Linked DNA regions of Posidoniimonas corsicana. The main gene of each other region encodes a partner of the protein of the gene in region 2 in a complex. Links are inferred from orthologs where the notes say so. Each region holds a gene or a part of one and is shown on either strand. Other genes may lie near its edges. The genes, in order: accD and KOR34_RS16265.

Region 1 (6,026 bases), on a different replicon or contig from region 2:
CGGCCGACAGCACCAGGATGAACAATGCCCAGCGGCCGCCGTCGGTGAGGCCCTCGTGCTCGGGCCACACCGCCGCGGCCCAAGCAACCAGAGCGCAGGCGGCCATAGTGGTGATAGTCCACAGGTGCGAGGTCTCGAACAGCCCTAGGATCCGCCGGGCCTGGCGTCGTGTTTGTGGCATCATAATCGCCCATGCTAGCACTACACGATCTTGCCGCTAAGGAGGAAAGTCGCCTAACATCCGAGCCGCTCGGAAGTAGGCGCCGACGCACGAGATAGAGGAGTTCCGTGTCCCCAACCCCACAAACCGAAGCGCCGTCGCCGCTGTCGCTTCAGCGTCTGACCGCGGCGTTCGCGCAGATGCTCGGCGGCGCCTCCGATGCGCCGGACGAGGCGCCCGCGCCGCCGCCCAGCGCGGTCAGCCCGAAGGGCATCATCGAGGCGATCCTGTTTGTCGGCGCGGAGAACGGCCGGCCGCGCACCGCCGAGGAACTCGCGTCCGAGATGCGCGACGTCACGCCCGAGGAGGTCCGCACGGCGGTCGCCGAGCTGAACAACGAGTACCAGCGTGACGCCGCGCCGTACGAGATCGCCGACCGCGCGGAGGGCTTCCGCCTGCAACTGCGCGAGGACCTGCAGCGTGTGCGGGACAAGTTCTACGGGCGGGTGAAGGAGGTCCGGCTCTCGCCCAAGGCGCTGGAGGTGCTGTCGGTGGTGGCGTACCGACAGCCAACCACCGCCGCCGCGGTGGACAAACTGCGGGGCGTGTCGAGCGGGCCGCTGTTGTCGCAACTTGTGCGTCGGGGCCTGCTGCGACGCGAGCTGGCCGGGGAACCGGGCGGGCAGGGTCGGTACTTCACCACCGACAGGTTCCTGCAGTTCTTCCGGCTGGACAGCCTGGAGCAGCTGCCCCGCGCCGCCGAGCTGGACGACTAGCCGCCAGCCACCCATCCACCGCAACGCGAGCACTCAAAACAACTTAGGCCGAGCCCTCCGCCCTTCGCACCCGGCGGATGCGGGTTTGGCGCCAGTGGCGGGGCTTGATGCCCGGGGCGGTTCTTGGCACAAAGGGATGACCCAGGCCGCGACTCGCGGCCCTTTTTTTCGACCCGCGAGAACGCCCCAGCCGGCCCACCGGCGCCCCAACACGACCCTTCTTCGCGCCGCACAGGGGCGCAGCGTGCCGGAGACGGCTTGCCCGCACGCCGCCGCGACCGACCGCCCCCTCGCCCGCCCGCTCTCCAGGTCATGCCCAACTTTCGCAACAGAGAATCCGTCCGCGCCTCGCTGGGCAGCCGCTCGCCGGTGCTGATGCCGTCGCTGCTGGCGTGCGACTTCGCCAACCTCCAGCAGGAAATCCGGGACATCGAGGCCACCGGCGTCCACGGGCTGCACCTGGACGTGATGGACGGGCACTTCGTGCCGAACCTGTCGTTCGGGCTGCCGGTGATCGAGGCCATCCGCGCGGTGACAGACCTGCCGCTGGACGTGCACCTGATGATCGACAACCCGGCGGAGTACGCGGCCCGCTACCGGGACGCCGGCGCCGACTGCATTACGGTCCACGCCGAGGTGCTCGACGACCCGCGGCCGCTGCTCGATGAAATCCGCGAGTCCGGCGCCATGGCCGGCCTGTCGCTGAACCCGCCCACGCCGCTCGAGACGATCCTCCCCGCCCTGCCCCACTGCGACCTGGTGCTCGTGATGAGCGTGATGCCCGGATTCGGCGGGCAGGAGTTCGACCCGGTCGCCCTCGAGAAGCTGAGCCGCCTGCGCGACGACCCAGCCTGCGACGCGTTGCTCGAGGTCGACGGCGGTGTGAACCCGTCGACCATCGCCGACTGCGTGCGGGCGGGGGCCGACCTGCTGGTCGCGGGCACGGCGGTGTTTGGAGCGGACGACTACCAGCAACGCGTTGATTCGCTCAACCAGCTGGCCCGCTCGGGCCGCGACGGCTGAGCCGCCTCCTCAGGAAACCATGAATGCTCCGCATTCTGCTAATCACCCCCGGCGCCACCGAGTACGACCAGCAGGGCCGTGTCCAGGGCAACCTTGATATCCCGCTGTCGGCGGACGGGCGCGAGCAGGTGGCGAAGGTCATCGAACAGCTCGAGGGGTTCGAGCCCGAGGCGATCTACTCCAGCCCCTGCGAGTCCTGCGAGCAGACCGCCAAGCAGGTCGGCGCCGCGCTGGACGTGCGGCCCAAGACGCTGGACAAGCTGGCAAACCTGGACCACGGGCTGTGGCAGGGGATGCTGATCGAGGACGTCAAGACGAAGCAGCCCAAGGTGTTCCGCCAGTGGCGCGAGCAGCCGGAGACTGTCTGCCCGCCGCAGGGCGAGACCGTGCTGGCGGCCAAGAACCGCGTCTCGGAGGTTCTCCGGAAGGTGCTGAAGAAGCACAAGTCGCACGACTCGGTGGTGGTGGTCGCCCCCGAACCACTCGCCAGCGTGGTCCGCCACGTGCTGCGGCACGACGAGCTGACCGACTTCTGGGGCCGGCGGCCCGGCCAGGCAGGCTGGGAGGTGCTGGAGCCGATGGTCCCCCTGAAGGATGCGTAAATCCGCCCCCAGGCGGTCGGCCCCAGGGTCCCCCCGGTGGCATGGTGGCGCCCCGCGGGGATTGGTATGATAGGGGCCTGTCGGGCCTCAAGCCCATGTCCGCGATAGCACGTATTCGGCAGTCGATGCAACGGTCCCCCTCCATGGCGACAGGCGAAACCAACCCAAACGGCCCGCGAGAAAAGCGCGGCGTCCCCAGCGGGTTGTGGATTCGCTGCGGCGATTGCGGCGAGACCATCTTCCGCAAGACTGCCACGGAGCAGATGAATGTCTGCCCGATGTGCGGCCACCACATGTACCTCAGCGCGGCCGACCGCGTCCGGCACATGCTGGACGAGGGCACGTTTGAGGAGTGGGACGCCAACCTTATGCCCACCGACCCGCTGGGCTTCGCCGACAAGAAGCCCTACGCACAGCGGATTGTCGCCGAGCAGAAGCGGACCGGCCTCCGCGACGCGGCGCTCACCGGCGCCGGCATGATCCGCGCCCGCCGCGTGGCCTTCGGGGTCACCGACTCGGCGTTCATCATGGGCAGCATGGGCTCGGTGGTGGGCGAGCGGCTGACGCGGCTCGTTGAGCGGGCCACCGATCAGAACCTGCCCCTGATCATCACCAGCGGCTCGGGCGGAGGGGCCCGGATGCACGAAGGCATCCTGTCGCTGATGCAGATGGCCAAGGTCTCCGCCGCGTTGGCGAGGTACGACCAGGCGGGCGGGCTGTTCATCAGCGTGCTCACCAACCCCACCATGGGCGGCGTCGCCGCCAGCTTCGCATCGCTGGGCGACCTGATCTTCGCCGAGCCGAAGGCGCTGATCGGCTTCGCAGGGCCCCGCACCATCAAGGCGACGCTCCGCACCGAGCTGCCCGAAGGTTTCCAGACCAGCGAGTTCTTGCTGGAACACGGCTACATCGACCGCATCGTCCGCCGCGCGGACATGAAGAGCGAGATTGCCCGCGCGATCGACTACTGCGGCAAGTAGCGGCCGCACGCTTCCGGACGCCGCGGTTCCCTTCGACCGCCGCCACGGCTATGCTGCCCGGCATGAGCCAACGCATCGACGGTCGCCCGGACGACCAACTCCGACCCATCAAGATCGAACGCGGCTTCGCGTCCAACGCGCCCGGCAGCGTGATGATCCACGCCGGGCAGACCATGGTGCTGTGCACCGCCAGCGTCGCGGCCGACGTGCCGCCGTGGCTGGCCGGCCGCGGCAAGGGCTGGGTCACCGCCGAGTACAACATGCTGCCCGGCAGCACCTCACCCCGCAAACCCCGCGACCGCGCCAAAGTCGACGGTCGCACCACCGAGATCCAGCGTCTGATCGGGCGCAGCCTGCGGGCGGTGGTCGACCTCGAGGCGCTCGGCGAACGCTCGATCACCGTCGACTGCGACGTGATCCGCGCAGACGGCGGCACCCGCACCGCGAGCATCACCGGCGCGTTCGTCGCGTTGGTGGACGCGGTCCGGTCGATCGATATCGATCCGCCAGACCCGTCACGCGTGTTTCGCGATAGCGTCGCGGCCGTGAGCGTTGGGTTGGTAGACCGGCGTGTCCGACTGGACCTCAACTACCACGAGGACGCCGCGGCCGAGGTCGATATGAACGTCGTGATGACTGGCGGCGACCGCTTCGTCGAGGTGCAGGGGACCGGTGAAGAGGCTACCTTCTCCGCCACGGAACTGCAGCAGCTGGTGGCCGCCGCGACCGCGGGGGTAGCCCGTCTGACCGAGTTGCAGCGAGAGTCGCTTGGGCCCCATTGGCCCGGCGCCTAGCCCGGCTCAGTTGTTCCCGCCGGCGTCGTCATCGCCGCCAACGTTCACGCCACGCCGACCCAGCAGCAGAGCGGCCGCGTCGCCGTCGTCGTCGCCGTCGTCATTGCCGTCGTCGGCGTCCTGCGAGGCGCCAGCGAAGGTGAACGTGCTGACGTCCGAGATCGACGTGATCGACGGCGCCGGGCGGACGATCACGTAGCGGCGGTCCGCGGTAGCCACGGCGTTGACCGTTAGCTGGGTTCCGTCAGGCAGGACGGTGATCTGCGGCTGGAAGCCGACCGCTCCCCCTCCGCCACCGGCCAACTGCCGGCGCCGGATCCGCTGCAGGTCATCCGGACGCAGAGCGGTCACGCCCGGGTCAGACATCGAGCCGAGCTGCTGAGCAAGAACCGCCCGTCCGACCGCCTCCTGACGATTGATCGCGTTGACCAACTGCTGCTCGTCAACACGCTCGGCGCGACGCCCGTCGGCCAGCTCGAACTTCACCGCCGAGTCGCCCTTGCCGAGCTCCACCTGGCCACGCTGGTGCTTCTCATTGGGGGCGCCGTAGTTGGTGTACACGTCGACCGTCACGACGCCGGCAGTCACGTCACCCCAGACCCGACGGACGACCGCCTGGTAGGCGCCGTTGAAGCCGCGCGGGCAGAGGTAGGTCTCGGAGAAGCCCTTCTGGCCGGGGCCGTCACTGGTGGCGAAGGTGTCGCCCAGCATCACGCCGCCGCCGGGGGTGCGGGGGTTGCTGCTCGAGCAGACCGAGCCGTCCGGCTCCTCGACCAGCAGGTCGACGTCGGCGTCGCCGGTCCACGTGACGCGGATCACGCAGTCACGCTGCATGGCGGCGACCAGGTCGTCGTTGTAGGCGTCGTGCTCGCTGATGCGTCCATCGACCTCAAGCTGCCGGAGCGTTGCGGCCGCTAGGCGGCGGGCCTCGTCCTCGATGCCCTGCTGGTCGCTCGGCCAGGCGCGGCTGAGGATGCCCACCGTGGCCCAGCGGAGGCCGTCGAGGTCGCCGGTGCGTTCGGCGGACTTCATCCCGAGCAGGTAGGCCTCTTTCAGCGTCGGGTCGAGCTTGACCGCCTGCTGCAGAACCTGGATCGCCCGGCTATCGAGCTCAAGCTTGGTCAGGTAGTGAGAGATCAGGATCAGCTCGTCCGCGGAGCTGCTGAAGTCGACGGCGGACATAATGGCCCGCTCGACGTCGTGCGGCGAATTGCCCGCAACCTGCATGGCGATGCCGAGCGCCTCGTACATCCAGGGCTGGGGCTGGCCGTGCCGCAACGCGTTCTGGATGAGAGCAACCACACCGGCGTGGTCTCCGCGCTTCATCAGCTGACGCGATGTCTCACGCACCGCTGCGGGGTCAACCTCACCGGCCTCAAAGTAGTCCGCCCAGAACTGATCGGCCGGGATCGAATCGTCAATCTTGATGGGGCTGGGCTTGGCCGCACGCTTGGCCTTGCGGACAGGCTCGGCCACAACCGCTGGGGCGCTGGCGTTCGTTGGGACAGCGCGCTTAGTGAGGACCAAGTCCTCCGGCACGCTGAAGGCGCCGCCACCGCCGCCGAAGCCGCCACCGCCGCCACCCAGGCCGCCGCCACCACCGCCGAAGCCGCCGCCGCCGCCACCCAGGCCGCCGCCGCCGCCGCCAAAGCCGCCGCCACCGCCGCCGGCGCCGCCGAGGGCTGGGATAG
Region 2 (6,053 bases):
AGGGGCGGCAGCAGTTCGGCGAGCCCCACCGGACCGTCATCGGTCACTTCCGGCACGAGGTCGGCCACTTCCTCTGGATGCGGCTGGTGGAGAACGACCGCCCGGACGCCTGCATCAAGCTGTTCGGCGACCACCGAGACCCGCCCTACGGCGAGGCGATGGACCGCTACTACGCCGAAGGCCCGCCGGCCGACTGGCAGGCGCGGTTCATCAGCCAGTACGCGTCGAGCCACCCCTGGGAGGACTTCGCCGAGACCATGGGCTTCTACCTCGACATGCGGGCGGTGCTCGACACGCTGGAGCACCAGGTGACGCCGCTGTCGGTGCGGCGCGGCGCCGACCTGGACGAGCTGCTGGCCGGCTACCTCAAGGCCGGCATCGCGCTGAACGAGATCAACCGCACCATGGGCCTCACCGACCTAGTGCCCGAGGTGGTCAGCCCGCCGGTGGTCGAGAAGCTGCGATTCGTGCACGGGCTGTTCCCGTCGGAGGCCGTGCTGCTGGCGACCGGCTAGCCCTGGACGGCAACCGCCACCTTCGCGGCGAGCAGCTGCTGCACGGCCACCCACGCGGCTACCGCCAGCCAGGCAACGACAACCCCGCGCCCGGTCGCCCTGGCCTTTACGACCTCTGGCCAGGAGCGGCGGCACCGCCAGTACCCTACGGCCGCGACCGCCAGACCGAGCGGAACCAGCGGCCAGCCGGGCCAGCCGAGCGTGATGAGTTGGGCCGTGTCGGCGTACCGCTCGAGCCCGCCGAACGCCAGGTAGACGCCGCCGGCCAGCCAGCAGAACCCCGCCCATCCCCAGGCGAACGGCGCCATGCTCCGCCACCGGCTCACGGCGACCGCTACCAGCAGCGGGAGCAGCCATCCCGACAAGAACCCCGCCCACAGCACCACCGCCGGCCGGGGGTTGGGCCCTGCCAGCGTGCTGGGGATCTGCCCCGGGTAGAGGTTCACGTAGGCCAGCTCGCCGCCGGTGAGCGGGACCGCCACGACGTGGCCCAGCTCGTGGGTGAGGAGCATCGCGAGCCAAGCCCAGGCAATCAGCGGCGCCGCTAGTGCCGCAATGGCGAGTTTACTCGTCAACCTCGATCTCCACTCCGTTGACGAGCACGAAACTCGTCGTGCGCGGGATCGCTTTCTTTAGTGCCTGGAGCGACTCGCGCGAAATCGAACACTCCTGCAATCGAATCTGCATGATCGTATTCGACTGTGCGAGCCCACTTGCCAGCTCGTCTGATACCGACAAATGATATAGCGATAGGTAGTTCAGAGAGGGGCAATGCAGTATCGCCGACAGCGCCTCCTCATCAAAGTTGCTCGTGTCGCTTAAGCCGGACTTGTTGCTACCACCGCCGCGTCCGTCGATCGTGAGATACTGAAGTCCGGTGCATCCCTGTAGACGTGAAAGGTCGGGGCCGGCAAAACCAACGTCGACAAGCATGAGGGCATTGCTTGGAGCGGAAAGCACAGCATCCAGCACGCGCTGACTGCTGACGGATGACCTACACAGGAGGCCGTCGATCGTCTGGCCCCTTGCAACGAGCGCCTCAGCGACGCGTTGCACACTCTGGTCGCTCACGTTTGCCCACATGGTCAGTATGGAAATGTCGTCGAACACACTGAGGTTCTCGACGAATAGATCCGCAGTCTCGTCGCTCCGCAGACTAATGTTGTCGATCGCGTCGGTGTAGCCTTGCAAGAGGTTCCAGTGTGGGTAGCCCAGCAGATCACTTGGCCCCTCCATCGCCGATGACACCGAAGTCTTGTCGACAGCAAGCAATGCCGCCACCGCCCGGCGTTGGGACAGTGAGCGTGAAAAAAGTGCTGCAAGCAGCATCGCCAAGACGACCACCAGGCAGGTCGTCACCCACAGCGTGCTCCGCTTCATGGCGGCCGTCCTAGGTCCAAGCATTGCCCCGCAAGAGTAGTTGCGCGCCAACCTCGGATCACTCAGCACCGCCGCGCCGAAGCTAGCCCGACGCCTCTTCCAGGAACTGCCCCATCTTGCGGAACTTCTCGTACCGCTGCGACAGCAGCTCGTCGGTCGGGGTGTCGACCAGCTCGCGGAGAGTCTTGGCGAGGTACATCTTCAGCCGCGACGCCATCTGGTAGTGGTCGCGGTGGGCGCCGCCGACCGGCTCCTCGATCACGTCGTCGATGACGCCCAGGTCGCTCAGGTGCTTGGACGTCAGACGCAGCGCGCGGGCGGCGTTCTCGGCGAAGTCGTGGCTCTTCCACAGGATGCCGGCGCAGCCCTCGGGGCTGATCACCGAGTAGTACGCGTGCTGCAGCATCGCCACGCGGTCGCCCACGCCGATGCCCAGCGCGCCGCCCGAGCCCCCTTCGCCGATCACCACGCAGATGATGGGCGTCGGCAGCCGGGCCATCTCAAGCATGCTCTCGGCGATCACCTGCGCCTGGCCACGCTCCTCCGCGCCGATGCCGGGGTAGGCGCCGGGCGTGTCGATCATGCAGATGATGGGCATGCCGTACTTGGCGGCCATCTTCATTTTCCGCATCGCCTTGCGGTAGCCCTCGGGGTGGGCGCAGCCGAAGAAGCACTCGGTGCGTTCCTTGAAGGTCTTGCCCTTGTGGTGACCCACCACCATCACCTTGTGCTCGTCGAGCTTGGCGAAGCCGGTCCGCAGGGCGCGGTCGTCGCCGAAGAAGCGGTCGCCGTGCAGCTCGACGAACTCCTCGAACACCGTGTCGACGTAGTCGGTGAACTTGGGCCGGTCCTGCAGCCGCGCCACGCGGACCGTGTCCCACGGGTCGAGGTCGGAGTACAGGTCGCGGGTCTTCTCCAGCAGCTCCTTCTTCAGCGCCCGCAGGCGCTCGTGCTGCTCGGCGGTCTTCTCGGCGACCGCGTCCAGTTCGCGGATGTTGTCTTCCAGCTCGTAGAGCGGCTGCTCGAATTCTAGTTGCTGCATTTCTGGTCGTTCGCGGGCGGCGCCCGCCGGGTGGTTGGTCGTCGGTTAGTTGTGGGCAGGGTCCCTCGGTGGGTCGAGGGGTCGCTTACACCTGATCTTCTTCTTCGGCCGCCTGCGCCTCGGCGCCCTCGGCCGGCGGGTCGGGGGTCTGGTAGAACAGGCGGTCGGTCTTGATCTTCATCAGGACCTCCTTCATGTTCGCGGGCCGGTCGTTGCGGTCCTTGGCGAGCATCTTCTGCACGTAGGCCGCGAAGTCCGGGTTGATGTTCTTGTCGGCCACCACCAGCGACGGCGGCTTGCTCTTGATGTGCTTCTGCATCAGCTCGTTGGGGCTGTTGGCCGTGAACGGCAGCGCCCCGCACATCAGCTCGTGCACCATGCAGCCGAAGCTGTAGATGTCGTCCCGCGGGTCGACGCCCTGGCCGCGGATCTGGTCCGGCGCCATGTAGCTGTAGGTGCCCTGGATCTTCGCCTTGCCGCCCAGCAGCTTGGCCAGCCCGCCGGTCGGCTTGGACGCGATCGTGAAGTCGATCAGCTTGACCTCGGTGGCGTCGCTGAGTAGGAAGTTGTCCGGCTTGATGTCGCGGTGCACCCACCCCTTGTCGTGCATGTGGGCGATGCCCGCGGCGCACTTGGTGAGGATCTCCTTCATGCGGTAGGTGAGCTTGGTCTTGAGGGCCGGCGTCTGCTTGGAGGCGACCAGCTGCTGCTTGATGTTGAGCTCCTTGAACAGCTCCATCCGCAGCCAGGCGCCCTCCTTCGCGACGCCGAAGTCGTAGGTCTGGATGACCGCGGGGTGCTCGAGCGCCTTGCCGACGTTGTACTCGTGCTTCAGCTCCGCGACCGTGGTGCGGCTGTACTTGGAGCCCTTCTTCAAGAGCTTGATGGCGTAGGCGTCGGTCTCGCTGCGGTGCCGGACGGCCCAGATCTCGAACGTCGCGCCCGCCCGGATCAGGTAGAACAGGCGGTACTCGCCGACCATCTCTGACGCTGCAGCCACACTTCGCCCTTTCTTGCCGCCGCCCCAAGCCCCGCCGCGTGCTTCCGGAGAGCGCCTGCGATCGGGTAACCTCGGGGATGGCCCGTCGCCCCCGGCTCTGCCGGGGGACCGTCATGGTTTGCCAACTCACGCCCCGGCCGGGCCGGGGCTGCGGGCCGGCGGTAACGCCGGCCGCCAATGGTTCGTTCCGCCAACGCGGTTTTCATCCCGTATTTGTAGCCCACCAGTCTATCCCGACCGCCCCCGCCCGCCTAGGCCGAACGCCCCGTGCCGCAGTTCCTCGCCCGCACCATAAAGCTAATCTGGGCCAGCCCTTACACGCTGCTGGGCGCGGTGGTCGGGCTGCTCGGGCTGGCGACCGGAGGCGGCGTGCAGCGGCGCCGCGGCGCGATCGAGTTCCACGGCGGCGCCGTCCGCTGGCTGCTGGAGCGGGTCCCCGGCATCGGCGGCGCGATGGCCATGACCCTCGGCCACACCATCCTCGGTCAAACGCCCGCCGCCCTCGACATTGCCCGCGAGCACGAACACGTGCACGTCCGGCAGTTCGAACGGTGGGGGCCGCTGATGGGTCCGGCGTATGTCGGCTGCTCGCTGTGGCTCTGGCTCTGCCGCTCCGGCCGCCCGTACCGCGACAACCCGTTCGAGGTCGAGGCCTACAACCACGACGACTGCCGCGGGCCCGCCGGCCACGACCGGGCGTAGCCGTGGTGTCTGCAGTCGGTCGGAGACCCATCAGCCTGGCCGCACGGCGGCCGGTTTGCCGCGTTGCGGCCCGCGCCATCTGTCAGCGGCCCCGAATCTCTCGCCAGCTGCCGAACCGGCGCCTCTTTTGCCCCCTGGCCACTGAGACGGGCCCGCAACTGGGCTTCGCAGATCTGTACGCACTGTTGCCCCGCCATCCAAGCGAGAAAGGCAATCACACGATATGAATCCATCGTCCCCCGCCCCCGCTGAGAGTCGTCCGACGGTCGCCATCACGGGCAGCACCGGCCTAATTGGCGCCGCGCTGGTCGACCGCCTCAAGCACGACTACCAGGTTGTCGGCATCGACCTCGACTCGCCCGCGCACCCCACGCCCGGTGCGCACTACATCGACTGCGACCTGACCGACGTCGCTCAGGTGGGCGACGCGCTCGACGAGCTCCGCAAGCTAAGCGGCGGCCATCTGGCCAGCGTGGTGCACCTGGCCGCCTATTACGACTTCTCTGGCGAGCCGAGCCCGCTGTACGACAAACTCACCGTCGACGGCACGCGGCGGCTGCTCGACGGCCTGCAGACGTTCAAGGTCGAGCAGTTCTTGTTCAGCAGCAGCATGCTGGTGATGAAGTCGAGCCCTGACGGCGATCTGATCACCGAGGAGTCCCCCACCAACGCCGGCTGGGACTACCCGCGGTCGAAGCTGGACGCGGAGGAGGCAATCCGCAAGCACCGCGGCGACATCCCCGCCATCGCCCTCCGCATCGCCGGCGTCTACGACGAGCTCTGCCACTCGATCCCGATCGCGCAGCAGGCCAAGCGTATCTACGAGCGCGACATCGAGAGCCACCTCTACCCCGGCGATCAGTCCCACGGACAGCCGTTCGTCCACCGCGACGATGTAGTGGACGCCGTCGTCCAAGCCATCGAGAAGCGGGAGGCCATTGAGGGATTTGAGGTGCTGCTGCTCGCCGAAGACGACCTGATGAGCTACGGAGCGTTGCAGGACCGGCTCGGCCAGCTTATCCACGGCGACGATTGGACCACCTGCCGCATCCCCAAGTCAGTCGCCAGAGCCGGCGCCTGGGTGAAGGACAGGATGGACCCCGATTCGCAGTTCATTAAGCCCTGGATGGTCGATCTGGCCGACGACCACTACCCGTTGGACTGCAGTAAGGCTAAGCAGACACTCGGCTGGCGTCCGAAGCACTCACTCAATGAAGACCTGCCACAGATGATCGACCGCCTGAAGCAGGACCCGCGCCGCTGGTACGAGGTCAACAAGCTGGGCGAACCCCCGGAGAAGCCGCTCGGCAAGAAGCTGCAGGAAGCGATCGACGAAGCCGCCACGCCGATGGAGCAACCCTAGCCGTGCCGCTCAAACCAGAACTCATCGGCAAGTTGGACGCGCCGGTCGCCC

The links.
Region 1: the proteins of KOR34_RS16265 (region 2) and accD are in contact, whole or in part, in a solved structure (PDB 8UXZ), measured with the Escherichia coli proteins. The link is inferred for Posidoniimonas corsicana from one-to-one orthologs.

The regions. Positions count from the first base shown.
Region 1 is NZ_SIHJ01000001.1:3,937,390-3,943,415, forward strand. Bases 1,823-4,598 are described here. They hold accD (acetyl-CoA carboxylase, carboxyltransferase subunit beta), read left to right. Parts: upstream 1,823-2,656; coding sequence 2,657-3,541; downstream 3,542-4,598. Other genes in these bases: rpe (ribulose-phosphate 3-epimerase), read left to right, coding at 1,823-1,959; KOR34_RS15175 (histidine phosphatase family protein), read left to right, coding at 1,983-2,561; rph (ribonuclease PH), read left to right, coding at 3,604-4,335; KOR34_RS15190 (VWA domain-containing protein), read right to left, coding at 4,342-4,598. Outside these bases: KOR34_RS15160 (SLC13 family permease), read right to left, coding at 1-181; SMC-Scp complex subunit ScpB, read left to right, coding at 289-936; more of rpe, read left to right, coding at 1,249-1,822; more of KOR34_RS15190, read right to left, coding at 4,599-6,026.
Region 2 is NZ_SIHJ01000002.1:40,985-47,037, forward strand. The notes cover bases 958-3,760. They hold KOR34_RS16265 (acetyl-CoA carboxylase carboxyltransferase subunit alpha), read right to left. Parts: upstream 2,938-3,760; coding sequence 1,978-2,937; downstream 958-1,977. Other genes in these bases: KOR34_RS16255 (M50 family metallopeptidase), read right to left, coding at 958-1,090; KOR34_RS16260 (hypothetical protein), read right to left, coding at 1,080-1,895; KOR34_RS16270 (serine/threonine protein kinase), read right to left, coding at 3,023-3,760. In the rest of the region: KOR34_RS16250 (putative zinc-binding metallopeptidase), read left to right, coding at 1-515; more of KOR34_RS16255, read right to left, coding at 512-957; more of KOR34_RS16270, read right to left, coding at 3,761-3,937; KOR34_RS16275 (hypothetical protein), read left to right, coding at 4,205-4,639; KOR34_RS16280 (NAD-dependent epimerase/dehydratase family protein), read left to right, coding at 4,863-6,002; KOR34_RS16285 (vitamin K epoxide reductase family protein), read left to right, coding at 6,005-6,053. UniProt on the Escherichia coli protein: Component of the acetyl coenzyme A carboxylase (ACC) complex. First, biotin carboxylase catalyzes the carboxylation of biotin on its carrier protein (BCCP) and then the CO(2) group is transferred by the carboxyltransferase to acetyl-CoA to form malonyl-CoA.